DNA from 3 places in the Nakamurella multipartita DSM 44233 genome. Region 2 is predicted to be linked to each of the others. Evidence: riboswitches for the same ligand, from Rfam matches in the RefSeq annotation. Region 2 holds a riboswitch; each other region holds the start of a gene.
The links. Region 2 has a riboswitch for thiamine pyrophosphate ahead of thiD (bifunctional hydroxymethylpyrimidine kinase/phosphomethylpyrimidine kinase). Riboswitches for the same ligand answer to the same signal wherever they lie in the genome.
Positions count from the first base shown of each region.

Region 1 (4,503 bases), 420 kb from region 2:
GATGTCCTCGCCATCCAGTCCGACCCGGCCGGCGTCCGGCCGTTCCAACCCGGTCAGCACCGAGAACAGGGTGCTCTTGCCGCAGCCGCTGGGCCCGATGACGGCAACGAACTCCCCGCGGCGCACCGTGGCGGTGACCTCGTCCAGGACGGGCAACGGGCCGCTCGGGGTGGCGAAGCTCTTGGTCAGCCCGGTGAATCGCAGGCTGCCGGTCGGGTCAGCCACCGCCGGTCTCCCGGTGCGGACGGGACGCCCGCTGCCAGGGGCAGACCAGGCGCTCGAGAAGGAAGGTCAACGCGAACAGGGTGATCGAGATGATCGCCGTGACGCCGACCGCGGCGAGCACCAGGTCGGTGCGGAAGGAGTTCTTCTGCATGCTCATGTAGATGCCCAGACCGCTGGTGGCGCCGACGTACTCGGCGAAGATCGCGGCCACCACCGCGTAGGTGATGCCGATCCGCAGCGCGGTGAAGAACCGGGGCATGGCGCCGGGCAGCCGCAGGTACCGGAACTGCTGACCGCGGGAGGCGCCCATCGAGGCCAGCAGCCGCCCGGTCTCCCGGTCCGCGCTGGAGAAGCCCTCGATCAGCCCGATGGCCACCGGGAAGAAGGTGGTCAGGATGATCACCAGCACCTTGGGCAGCAGTCCGAAGCCGAACCAGATGATCATCAGCGGGGCGATCGCGATGATCGGCAGGGTCTGCGACCCGACCAGCAGCGGCACCAGGGCCCGGCGCAGCCACGGCACGAAGTCGACCGTGATGGCGACGGCCCAGCTCACCGCGAGCGAGACGGTGAACCCGACCAGGGTGACGCCCAGGGTGGCCAGGCCGTGCCGGGTCAGGTCGTCGCGGTTGAGCCAGCCCTGCTGCACCACCCGCAACGGCGAGGGCAGGATCTGCGGCCGGGCGTCGGTCAGCACCACCGCGAGCTGCCAGCCGACCAGCAGCAGCGCGACGATCAGGGCGGCCGGGCCGACCGTGGCCAGTAGCCGCCGGCCGCGGGACCGGGCGACCGGCCCGACCGGCGCCGCCCCCGCGGCGGCGACGCCGGCGCGGGGCAGCGATTCGGACCGAGCGGTCATGACGAGAGGTACTCGTCGGTGAACAGGGTCGAGTAATCCGGCTCGGCGGTCAGCGGGGCGCCGTCCGGGCCGATCAGCAGCCCGTTGTCGTAGAGGAACGAGCCGTAGGCCGCCCACTGGGCCTGCGTCTGCGGCCCGACCGTGCCGGTGTCGTTCTTCATGTATTTCGTGGCCAGCAGCTGCTGGCTCTCGGTGACCAGCGACTCGTCCGGGAAGGCCCCCGGGTTGGCCGCAATGAGCAGCGCGGCCGCCTCGTCCGGCTGGTCGGCGGCGAACTGGTAGCCGCGCTGCAGCGTCTGCACGAAGGCCTTGGCCACGTCCGGGTGCTCGGCCAGCCAGCTGCGGTTGCCGATGATCACCACCGAGTACGCGTCCGGGAAGCCGTAATCGGTGTACTTGAAGTACTTCATCGGCGTGCCGTTGTGCTCGGCCTCGATGCCCTCCCAGGCCAGGAAGGGGATGGTGAAGTCGACGTTGCCCGAGTACAGCGCCTCGTAGGCCGAGGTGCCCAGGGTGACGGTGGTGAACTCGCCCGTGCCGCCGTCGTCGCGGATGACCGTCTTGAGCAGCGGCTCCTCGGTCGGGCCGCCGAATCCGGCGTAGGTCTTGCCGTCCAGGTCCTTGGGCGAGTTCAGGTCGGTGCGGTCGGCCCGCACGCCGATCCCGGTGGCCCAGTGCTGTAGCACGGCCAGCACCGAGACGATGTCCGCGCCGGCGGCCTGGGCGACGGTAGTGCTGTCCTGGAAGCTGACGCCGAACTCGGCATTACCGGCGTCGACCAGGGTCTCGGGCAGGGCGGTGTTGTACGGCAGGATCTGCAGGTCGATGCCGGCCTGCTCGAACCAGCCCTGCTGCTGGGCCACGTACAGGCCGGTGTGGTTGGTGTTGGGGGTCCAGTCCAGCGCGAAACGGACCGCGGTCCGCTCGCCGGCCGGAGCCGATCCCGACCCGGACGCGGCCGCCGATGATGGCGTGCCGGTCCCGGATCCGGCGGACGCGCCCGAGGAGCAGGCGACGAGCGCGGTGAGCAGGACGAGCAGGGGTGCAACGAGCGATGCTCGCCGCAGGGGCGTGCGCATGGAAGCGACAATCCCTTCGCTAGTACGAACTAGATCAGGTTCAACGGGTTTTCTCTCAGCCCCGGTGGGGGCACCCCGTGTCGAGAGCCCACCCTACTCCAGCTCGTACCGCGCTCGATCCGGCTCGATCCGGCTCGCCTCCTCAGATGTAGATGGCCGGGTCGTCGGCGTAGGCGAGAGGGCTCACGGTGCCCGGGAGGGGCCGCAGCTTGGCCGGGATGCCGACGGCCAGGAACTCGGCGGGCACGTCGGTGATGACCACCGCGTTCGCGCCGACCTGGGCCCCGTCACCGATGGACACCGGGCCCAGGATCTTGGCCCCGGCGCCGACGGTCACCCGGTCGCCCAGCGTCGGATGCCGCTTGCCCGGCCGCATGGACCGGCCGCCCAGGGTCACCCCGTGGAACAGCAGCACGTCGTCGCCGACCTCCGCGGTCTCGCCAATCACCACGCCCATGCCGTGATCGATGAACAGCCGCCGGCCCAGCCGGGCCCCGGGGTGGATCTCGATCCCGGTGATCGCCCGCGCCAGCTGCGAGAGCAGCCGGGCCGGCAGCCGCAGGCCCGGGGTGTGCCACATCCGGTGCACCAGCCGGTGGCACCAGACGGCGTGCAGACCGGGGTAGCCCAGGGCGATCTCCACCAGCGAGCGTGCCGACGGGTCGCGTTCCCGGGCGGCCTGCAGATCCTCGCGGAGCAGGCCGACCGCGTCGGACAAACCGCCCATCAGTCCATCAAGTCTGAGTACAGCACCGAGGTGAGGTACCGCTCGCCGAAGGACGGGATGATCACCACGATCAGCTTGCCGGCGTTCTCCGGGCGGCCGGCGACCTGGATCGCCGCGTGGATCGCGGCGCCGGAGGAGATGCCGACCAGCAGTCCCTCCCGCTTGGCGGCGTCCCGGGCCACGGCCACGGCGGTCTCGGCGTCGACGTCGATGATCTCGTCGTAGACGGTCCGGTCCAGGATCTCGGGCACGAAGTTGGCGCCGATGCCCTGGATCTTGTGCGGGCCGGGGGCGCCGCCGTTGAGGATGGGCGACTCGGCCGGCTCGACGCCGATGATCTGCACCCCGGGCTTGCGCGCCTTGAGCACCTGTCCGACGCCGGTGATGGTGCCGCCGGTGCCGATGCCGGCGATTAGGATGTCGACCGCGCCGTCGGTGTCGTTCCAGATCTCCTCGGCCGTGGTGCGCCGGTGGATCTCGGGGTTGGCCGCGTTGGCGAACTGGCGGGCCAGGATCGCGCCGGGCCGCTCCGCGGCGATCTCCTGGGCCTTGTCGACGGCGCCCTTCATGCCCAGCGCGCCCGGGGTCAGGATCAGCTCCGCGCCGTAGGCCCGCAGCAGCGCCCGCCGCTCCTTGGACATCGTCTCGGGCATGGTCAGCACGACGTTGTAGCCGCGGGCCGCGCCGACGAAGGCCAGGGCGATGCCGGTGTTGCCACTGGTCGCCTCGACGATCGTGCCGCCGGGCGGCAGCTCGCCGGACTGCTCGGCCGCGTCCACGATGGCGACGCCGATGCGGTCCTTGACCGAGCTGGCCGGGTTGTAGAACTCCAGCTTGGCCACGACGGTGGCCCCGACCCCCTCGGTCAGCTTGTTGATCCGGACGAGCGGGGTGTTGCCGATCAACGCGGTGACGTCGTCGTAGATCTTTGCCATGAATCCTCCTGCGCCGCGCCGGCGGGGTGAGTGAGGCTGAGTGGAGCGGGGGGCCCGGTCAGGGCCCTGACCAATTTACGTGAATGGTCAATTGACCGATCGCGCGGCTGCGCGGGCCGGCGGGTCGCCGGCCAGCAGCGCGACCAGGTCGATGTCGTGCCGGGCGAACCGGTCCGGGTGCGGCGGGAAACCCTGGGCCCGGACCAGCGCGCCGGCGCGGGTGGTGAAGATGTCCTCGGTCTCCACCACGCCGCCCTCGACCCGGCCGGGCAGGGCGACGATCTCCCGGATCCGGCGCGAGCCGTCCGGCTCGACCCCGACCTGGACGACCAGATCGATGCAGGCGGCCACGGTCGGTACGACGAACGCGTCGGTGACGTTCTCGCCGGCCAGCAGCGGCAGCGTGCACAGCTTGACCACCGCCTCCCGGGCCGAGTTGGCGTGCACCGAGCACATCCCCGGCAGCCCCGAGTTCAGCGCGATCAGCAGATCGAGGGACTCCTCCTGGCGGACCTCGCCGACGATCAGCCGGCTGGGCCGCATCCGCAGCGCCTCCTTGACCAGCCGGCGCAGCCGGATCTCGCCGTGCCCCTCCAGGTTGGGCTGGCGGGTCTGCATGGCCACCACGTCGGGCAGATTGGGGCGCAGCTCGAACACCTCTTCACAGGTGATCACCCG
Region 1 is NC_013235.1:1,833,169-1,837,671, forward strand. Features, by position in the region: gene NAMU_RS08315 (ABC transporter ATP-binding protein) at 1-225, opposite strand, end outside; gene NAMU_RS08320 (ABC transporter permease) at 218-1,084, opposite strand; gene NAMU_RS08325 (ABC transporter substrate-binding protein) at 1,081-2,163, opposite strand; TPP riboswitch at 2,157-2,251, opposite strand; gene epsC (serine O-acetyltransferase EpsC) at 2,306-2,890, opposite strand; gene cysK (cysteine synthase A) at 2,890-3,825, opposite strand; gene NAMU_RS08340 (CpaF family protein) at 3,913-4,503, opposite strand, start outside.
Region 1: linked by a shared signal. The riboswitch ahead of NAMU_RS08325 (ABC transporter substrate-binding protein) and the one ahead of thiD (bifunctional hydroxymethylpyrimidine kinase/phosphomethylpyrimidine kinase) in region 2 are both predicted to bind thiamine pyrophosphate.

Region 2 (4,503 bases):
CGCGCAGGTACTGGGCGTCCTGGGCGAGGTAGAAGCGGAAGTTGACCCAGGGCAGCGACCCGTCGGCCAGCGCGACGATAAACGGCATGGTCTCGATGGCCGCCCGGATCGGCGCGATCCGCGACCACTCCTGGGTGGAGAAGGTGGCCGGGAACAGCGCGTGCAGATGATCCACCGGCCCCCGGCCCTGACCGACGCCCAGCGCCGCCCCACCGGCCAGGGCACCGGTCAGCCAGGCCTTGGCGTCGACCGCCGCGGCCGCCCAGGACTCGCGCTGCGGCCGCAACGCGGCCAGCGCGGACGACAGGGAGCAGCCGGTGCCGTGGGTGTTCGTGGTCGACACCCACGGGCCGGGCACCAGGGTCACCGAGCCGTCCGGCCCGACCAGGGCGTCGGTGGCCAGCTGATCGCCGTCGGCGCCGGCCGAGCCCAGATGGCCGCCCTTGACCAGGACCTGCGCCCCGGTGCTGGAGGCCAACGCCTTGCCCTGGGCGATGGCCCCGTCCAGATCCCGGGCCGGCTCGTCACCCACCAGCACGGCCAGCTCGGCGACGTTCGGGGTGAGCAGGTCGGCCCGGGGCAGCAATGCGCGCAACGCGGACTCGGCGTTCTCGTCCAGCAGCCGGTCGCCGCTGGTGGCGACCATCACCGGGTCCAGCACCACGAACGGCGGGCGGTGGGTGGCCAACCAGGTATCGACGACGGCGATGTTCTCGGCCGAGCCGAGCATGCCGATCTTCACCGCGTCCACGGCGATGTCGTCACTGATCGCGTCCAGCTGCTGGGCCAGGAAAGAGGCCGGCGGGCTGAACACCCCCCGCACCCCGGCGGTGTTCTGCGCGGTCAGCGAGGCGATCACGGCCATGCCGTAAGTGCCTTGGGCGGCAAAGGTTTTCAGGTCGGCCTGGATGCCGGCCCCGCCGGAGGGATCGGACCCGGCGATGGACAGAACGCGGACAGTCATGACGACATCCCTTCGCTAGCATGACCTAGATCAGGTGGTTACGGGTGTGGTTCTCAGCCCGTCGTCCGGGCACCCCGTGTCTGGATGGCAACCTACCAGCATGTCGCTCGTTGACAGGGTCGTCCGCCGCTGCCTAGTCTCGCCGCATGCAGCGCGGGACCGAGCGGAGTGTGTCCGCGTCCGCCGCTGTCCTGAGCCGGTGTGAACACCGCCGCCGGCACGTCGACCTGAACCGGGTCGCCAGCGCCATCTGTTGCCGCTGAATCCGGCACTGATCCCCAGCCCTTCTCGGGTGCGGGGCAGTGCTCTCGGCACTCCTCGGCATCATTCCTGGCAACCCCGCGAAGGGCACGGGCCATGACGGCTCCCCGCACCATCGACATTCATCAACACCTGTGGCCGGTCGACCTGATCGAGGCGTTGCGCCGGTGCAGCGTCCCACCCCGGCTCGACGGCTGGACGCTGTACCTGCCCGGTGAACCCGCGTATCAGGTCGACCCGGCCGACCACGATCCGCAAAGCCGTCGGGCCACCGAGTCCGGCCGGATCGTGCTCGGCCTGTCCAGCCCGCTGGGCATCGAGGACCTGCCGCCGGAGCAGGCCGCACCCCTGTTGGCCGCCTGGCACGACGGGGTCGCCCGGTTGCGGCCCGACTTCGACGCCTGGGCCTCGGTCGCCGGTCGCGACCCGGATCTGACCGCGCTGCGGCAGCAGCTGGCCCAGGGCTTCGTCGGCCTGCAGATCCCGGCGACCGCGCTGGCCGGCCCGGCCGACGTCGAGCGGCTCGGCGAGGTGCTGGCGCTGGTTCAGGCGGCCGACCGTCCGGTGTTCGTCCACCCCGGACCGGTGCCCGCGGCCGGCGCCGACCGGCCGGCCTGGTGGGCCGCCGTCGTCGACTACCCGACCCAGTTGCAGGCCGCCTGGTGGGCCTGGTTCGCCGCCGGCCGGTCCCAGTTCCCTTCCCTGCGCGTGTGTTTCGCGGCCGGCGCGGGTCTCGCTCCGGTCCACCACGAGCGATTCCAGGCCCGCGCCGGCCGCACCGTCACGGTGGACCCGCACACCTTCGTGGAGACGTCCTCGTACTCGCGGCAGGGCGTGGACGCCCTCACCCGCGCCGTCGGCGTCGACCCGATCGTGGTGGGCAGCGACCGCCCCTACGGCACACCGCATCGCACCGACCTGGGCGAGGCCGCCCGGACCGCCTTCACGCAGACCAATCCGTACCGACTTTTGACCGGAGAACGACCATGACCGGCACCGCAACCCAGACCCTGGACCGCACCCCCGACATCGACCCGATCGACCCGGCCGCCGACGTGGCCGGCCGCCTGGACGGCGTGACCGTCGCCGCCCGGCAGGCCCGCTCGCTCGCGCAGCAGGCCGGCCGGCTCACCCTGGAGAACCTGCCCGGCCGTGACCTGGATCCGGACGAGCTGGTCGAGCTGGCCAGCTCGGTGGCCAGCGATCCCGGGCCGCTGGCACCGCACATCGCGTTCAGCGACGACAAGCGGCACTACGTCAGCCTGCACCGGGACAGCCACGTCGACGTCTGGCTGCTGTGCTGGACGCCGGAGAACGACACCGGCTGGCACGACCACGACATCTCCTCGGGGGCGGTCGCGGTGCTGCGCGGGGCGCTCACCGAGCACAACCTGGCCGTCGCCCAGGACAGCATCCGCACCGACGTGGTCGCCGGGGAGGTGTTCGGCTTCGGACCGGATCACATCCACCGCCTGACCGGCCGGGATCCGGGCAGCGTCTCGGTGCACGCCTACTCGCCGCCGCTGTGGCGGATGGGCCAGTACACCCTGGGGCCGGGCGGGCAGCTCCGGCGCCGGGCGGTGTCCTACGCCGACGAGTTGCGGCCGCTGGACTGACCCTTGTGCGGGCAAATGTTAGTGACTAACATTTGCTCATGACCATTCGTGAGACGGCGACTAGCCGGACCCAGCGCACCCGGGCCCGGTTGCAGACCGCGGCCCTGGAGCTGTTCGCCCGGCAGGGCTACGAGGCGACGACGGTGGCGCAGATCGCGGCCGCGGCCGGGGTCACCGAGATGACCTTCTACCGCCACTTCGGGACCAAGGACCAGCTGCTGCTGGACGACCCGTACGACCCGCTGATGGCCGGCGCCGTCGCCGCTCAACCGCCGGGGCTGCCCCCGGTGATCCGGGCGGTCCGGGGGATCCGCGCGGCCTGGCGGGCCGTGCCGATCCAGGACACCGGGCCGGTACGGGACCGGCTGGCCATCGTGGCCGCGACGCCCAGCCTGGCGGCGGCGGTCCGGGCCAACACCGCGGCCAGCGAAGCCGCGATCGGCGCCGAGCTGGCGGCCGGGGGCGCCGATCCGCGAGAGGCGGCGATCGCCGCGGCCGCGGTGATGGCGGCCCTGATGACGGCGCTGCTGCAGTGGGGGCGGGACGGCGACGGCACCCTGTCCGCGGCGATCGAGCGAGCCCTGGACGTGGTGGAGGCCCACCATGACTGACCGACTGCGTCTGACCGGGGTGACCCGCGCCTACCGCGGCGGTGCCGGTGTCCGCAGCGTGGACCTGGACGTGCAGGCCGGCGAGGTGCACGCGCTGGTCGGGCTCAACGGGGCCGGCAAGTCGACCCTGATGAAACTGATGGTGGGCATGCTGCGACCCGACGCCGGTGAACTGGCCGTCCTCGGCGCGGACGTGCGGGTCGCCGGCCCGGACCGGTGGGCCCGGGTCGGGGCCGTCATCGAATACCCGCTGGCCTACGGCGAACTGGACGGCCGGACCAACCTGGAGCTGGCGGCGCGGCTGCGCGGGGTGCCGGCCCGCCGTATCCGGCCGATGGTCGACGACGTGCTGGCCGAGCTGGATCTGCACCGCTACGCGAGCGTGCCGGCCCGGCGGATGTCACTGGGGAACAAGCAACGGCTCGGCCTGGCCGCCGCCCTGCAGCATCGGCCCGACCTGATCGTCCTCGACGAGCCGACGAACGCGCTGGATCCGGCCGGGATCATCCTGCTGCGGGAGGCGCTGCTGCGGCGGGCCGCCGACGGCGCCGGAGTGCTGGTGTCCAGCCACCACCTGGACGAGGTGGCCCGGATCGCCACCCGGATCACCGTCATCGCCGACGGGCGGGTGGTCGGCCGGCTGGACCCGGACGGCGTGGACATCGAACGGTCCTTCTTCGCCCTGGTGCACGCGGCCACGACGAGCGGAGCGCGGTCATGAACCTGTTCCGAGCGGCGCTGGCCGTCGAGGCCGGTAAGGCCCGGGCGGCGCGGGTGCTGTGGGCGACCGGGATCCTGCTGACGATGGGGGTGGCCGCGCTGGCCGGCGGGATGGTCGCCGCCGTCCGTTCCGGCAACGCCGAGGTCGCGGCCAAGATGGGGCCGGCCGCGGCGACCGGCGACTGGTCCGCACTGCTGTCGGTGGCCGCGCAGATCACCGCGGCCGGCGGGCTGCTGGCGTTCGGGGTCGGGGTCAGTTGGCTCACCGGACGGGAGTTCGCCGACCGCACCATCTCGGCCCTGTTCGGGCTGCCGGTGGGTCGCGGCACCA
Region 2 is NC_013235.1:1,414,324-1,418,826, forward strand. Features, by position in the region: gene thiD (bifunctional hydroxymethylpyrimidine kinase/phosphomethylpyrimidine kinase) at 1-964, opposite strand, end outside; TPP riboswitch at 955-1,051, opposite strand; gene NAMU_RS31700 (putative leader peptide) at 1,111-1,227, shown strand; gene NAMU_RS06440 (amidohydrolase family protein) at 1,322-2,215, shown strand; gene NAMU_RS06445 (cysteine dioxygenase) at 2,212-2,841, shown strand; gene NAMU_RS06450 (TetR/AcrR family transcriptional regulator) at 2,880-3,452, shown strand; gene NAMU_RS06455 (ABC transporter ATP-binding protein) at 3,445-4,173, shown strand; gene NAMU_RS06460 (ABC transporter permease) at 4,170-4,503, shown strand, end outside.

Region 3 (4,503 bases), 2.7 Mb from region 2:
ATCAGCGCGGATCGATCAGCGCGGATGAACCAGCACCGAATGTGACGGTAGGGACGCGAGTCGACGAGTTGAGCCGTGCCGGCGTAGATGATCCGCGCGGGCCGGGGCGGCCCCTAGGATCAGCGGGCGGCCACCGCCGCCGGTGTCGTGGGGACGCCGGGGTTCCGGCACCCCGACGCGGCCGCGTCCGGAGGTCAGGCGTGCTGGCTGCGATGCGGCGATTCGTGGCCTCGTCCTGGGCCCCCTGGGCCCTGCTCGCCGTCACCATCGTGCTGCACGTGCTGGTCACGCTGGCCGGTAGTGACGCCTTCGCCATGGTCGACCTGAAGGTCTACCTGGAGGGCGCACAGCACCTGACCGACGGCACGCTCTACGACTTCTTCTCCGAGCCGCTGCATCTGCCGTTCACCTACCCCACCTTTTCGGCGATCATCTTCACGCCGATGACCTGGCTGCCGTGGACCGTCCTGCGGGTGCTCTGGCAGGCGGCCTCGTTCGGCGCGATCGGCCTGATCGCCTACGCCACCCTGCGGCTGCTGGGCCGGGCCGGACCCAAGGCGCCGCAGCCGCTGGAGCATGTCCGCGGGATCGTCGTCACCATCACCGCGTTGGGCCTGTGGCTGGAACCGGTGCGCACCACTTTCAACTACGGCCAGATCAACCTGTTCCTGTGCGCGCTGCTGCTCGCCGGGGCGGTGGCCAGCAAGGAATGGTTGGCCGGCGCGTCGGTTGGGCTGGCCGCCGGGGTGAAGCTGACCCCGGCCATCACCGGGCTGTACTACCTGCTGCAGCGCCGGTGGTCGGCCGTCGCCTGGTCGGTCGTCTTCTTCGCCGGCACCGTGTTGCTCGGGCTGGCGCTGGTGCCCTCGGAGACGGTCCGGTTCTTCACCGCGCTGATGTTCGACCCGGCCCGGACCGGCCCGGTGTGGTCGGCCATCAACCAGTCGCTGCGCGGGGCGATCGCCCGGCTCGCCGGCCAGGACCTGACCACGCTGTGGCTGGTGACCGCCGTGCTCGCGGCGGCGCTGGGCCTGTGGGCGGCGTGGGCGTGCCTGCGGGTCGGCGACCGGACCGCGGGGTTGCTGGCCGTACAGATCACCGGGCTGCTGATCTCGCCCATCTCCTGGTCGCACCACTGGGTCTGGGTGTTGCCACTGCTGCTGTGGTGCCTGTTCGGCCCCCGGCAGCGGGTGCCGGCGGTCCGCGGCCTGGCCATCGTCTGGTTCATCGCCACCTGCAGTTATGTGGTCAGCCTGCTGATCGCCCTGCAGTACATCGACCAGCCCGCGTCGCGCCCGGGCTGGCAGTCCGCCCTGGGCGTGGTCTACCCGTTGCTCGGCGTCATCACGCTGGTCGTGCTCGGGGTGCTGGCCATCCGGACGACGGCGCCGAGCGGGCCGAACTCCTCCGATCCCGTCACCCCGCCGGACACGGAGTCGACCCGCTCGGCCTGATCCGCCCCGGCGATGCTCGATGGTGGCCCGGTCCGCTCGGCCAACTACGATGGAATCGACACGGGAGTCCGGTGCGCCGGGCTGAGAGCGGGACGCGCCAGTCCCGGACCGTCGTACCTGATCCGGGTCATGCCGGCGAAGGGACGTCCTGTCCGCTCTCCTCTCGAGCCGCTGGTCGGCTTCCGCGTCGCACGCGTCGGGGAATTGATCCGGCCGGGATCGTCGACCTATTAGGGGTGGTCGACGCTCCCGGCCGGAGCGTGCTGCGCCGTTCGTCCGCCGTTCGCCCGCGTGTCGTCCGGTGTTGGGCCCGTGGTTGGCCCGGCCGGAGACCACCCGTCATAGGCTGTGCGGTCGTGATCCCGCTGCGCGCCACGATGCTCATCGACGCGCCGGTGGAACAGGTCTGCGCGATCCTGGCCCGATCCGACATCTGGACCCGGACGGCCCGCGCGCTCGGCGCCCGCGCCCAGGTCACTGGCCGGGACGGCGCGTCGTTCGCGCCGCTCGCCGACGGCGACCGCATCGCGATCACCGGGCCGCGAACCGGATCGTTCACCGTCGTGGTCGACCTGGACCCCGTGGCGCAGGACGACTCCCGGCTGATCCCGCCGTTGCTGCGGCTGACCGGTCCGAGCGGGCCAGTGGGCGCCGCCACGATCCGGCTGTTCGTGGCCGACACCCCGGCCGGCGCCCTGGTCACCGTCGACGTGGACCTGCAGCCCGGATCCCGACGGGCCCGGTTCCTGCTGGCCTGGCCGAACCTGCGTCGCCGGGTGCTGCGCGGCGAGCAGACCCTGCTGGGCATCGCCGCGTTGGCCGCCGACGAGGTCCAGGTGGTGGTGGCCGGTGCGATCGTCGCTGGCGGCCGGGTACTCGCCGCCCGCCGCAGCGCCCCGGCCTCGCTGGCCGGCCGGTGGGAGCTGCCGGGCGGCAAGGTCGATCCGGGCGAATCCGACGCGGCCGCCCTGACCCGCGAGCTGCGGGAGGAACTGGGCGTCGAGGTCGAGGTCGGCGAGCAGATCGGCCCGGATGTCGCGCTCGGGCCGCGCCGGGTGCTGCGCTGCCTGCGGGCGCGCCTGCTCGATCCGACGCGCCCGATCGAGCCCACCGAACACGACCAGGTGCGCTGGTTGACCGCCGACGAACTCGACGAACCGGACTGGCTGGACGCGGACGACGAGCTGCTGCCGCATCTGCGCACGGCGTTGGCCGCTCGCGGTCACGATTAACCAAGTTGGAATACGCCGATCGAGTCAGGCGTGGCACGATGCGGTCATGTCAACGGCCGCTCACAAGGCCGGGTCCGCCGCTCGTCAGGAGTAGATCTTGTCGTTCTTCGAGAAGTTCCGCGTACGTCCTATGCTCGCCGGCGGTGCCGCGCTGGCAATCGTGCTGGCCACGGCGGCCTGCGGAGCCAGTACCACGCCCCCCGGAAGCACCACCGCGGCCTCGTCGGCCGGGTCGGCCGCGTCGTCCGGAGCCGCCACGTCCGGAGCTGAAGCCGAGAGCGTCCCCACCCCGCTGAACCTGAACCTGGCCAAGGTTGACTCGCTCAACGCGATGCTGCCGGACAAGTTCAAGCAGTCCGGCACGATCATCGTGGCGACCGACCCGACATACCCGCCCAACGAATTCCTGCCCGAGGGCTCGAACACCCCCGTGGGCATGGACATCGACCTGATCAACGCGGTGGGCCAGGTGCTGGGGCTGACCGTCACCGTCGAGCCGGCCAGCTTCGACGGCATCATCGCGGGCCTGAACGCGGGCCGCTACGACGTCGGCATCTCCTCGTTCACCGACACCAAGGAACGCGAGCAGTCGGTCAACTTCGTCACCTACTTCACCGCGGGCACCTCGATCATGGTGCCGGCCGGCAACCCGAAGAACATCCAGTCGGCGACCGACCTGTGCGGGCTGCCGGTCGGCGCGCAGAACGGCACCACCCAGCTGGACCAGCTGACCGACGCGACCGTCGAGGGCTCCGTGGTCAAGGCGTGCCAGGACGCGGGTAAGGAGCCGCCGGTGGCGCAGGGCTTCCCGAAGCAGACCGACGTGAATGCGGCACTGGTGGCCGGCCGGATCGACGCCTACATGGCCGACTCGCCGGTCGTCGACTACGCCGTGAAGGTCACCGGGGACCGGTTCCAGAAGGTCGGCGGCGACGAGGGCGCCGCGCCCTACGGCATCGCCATCCCGAAGGAGCCGGCGGAGCTGACCCCGGCCATCCAGGCCGCGATGCAGCACCTGATCGACACCGGTGCCTACACCAAGATCCTGGACAACTGGGGTCTGACGGGCGGGGCCGTCACCACCTCGCAGATCAACGGCGCGATCTACTGACCGCCCGGCCGTGACCACCACCGAGGACCCCACGGTCCCACCCCGTGACGCGCCCGTCCCGATCAAGGCCATTCCGCAGCGGCACCCGTGGCGGTGGGTCTCGGCCGTCGTGCTGCTGGTGCTGGCGGCCATGCTGGTCAACAGCCTGCTCACCAACCCGGCCTGGGACTGGCCGACGGTCTGGCAGTACCTGTTCTCGCCCCAGGTGCTGCGGGGCCTGTGGCTGACCGTGTGGGTGACGGTCGCCGCGATGGTGATCGGCATCGTGCTCGGGGTGATTCTGGCCGTGATGCGCCTGTCACCCAATCCGATCGTCAACGGGGTGGCGTGGATCTACATCTGGTTCTTCCGCGGAACCCCGGTGCTGGTCCAGATCATCTTCTGGGTGTTCCTGGGCCAGCTCTACAAGTACATCAGCCTGGGCATCCCGTTCGGGCCACAGTTCCTGTACTTCAACACCACCGAGCTGATCCCGGTGCTGGTCGGCGGGCTGCTCGCGCTCGGGCTGAACGAGGCCGCATACATGGCCGAGATCGTCCGGGCCGGCATCTCCTCGGTGGACTCAGGGCAGACCGAGGCGGCCGAGGCCCTGGGCATGACCCGGCTCAAGGTGATGCGCCGGATCGTGCTGCCGCAGGCGATGCGGATCATCGTCCCGCCGACCGGTAACGAGACCATCTCGATGCTCAAGACCACCTCACTGCTG
Region 3 is NC_013235.1:4,804,214-4,808,716, reverse strand. Features, by position in the region: gene NAMU_RS21445 (mannosyltransferase) at 201-1,454, shown strand; TPP riboswitch at 1,505-1,616, shown strand; gene NAMU_RS28955 ((deoxy)nucleoside triphosphate pyrophosphohydrolase) at 1,811-2,686, shown strand; gene NAMU_RS21435 (ABC transporter substrate-binding protein) at 2,784-3,797, shown strand; gene NAMU_RS21430 (amino acid ABC transporter permease) at 3,808-4,503, shown strand, end outside.
Region 3: linked by a shared signal. The riboswitch ahead of NAMU_RS28955 ((deoxy)nucleoside triphosphate pyrophosphohydrolase) and the one ahead of thiD (bifunctional hydroxymethylpyrimidine kinase/phosphomethylpyrimidine kinase) in region 2 are both predicted to bind thiamine pyrophosphate.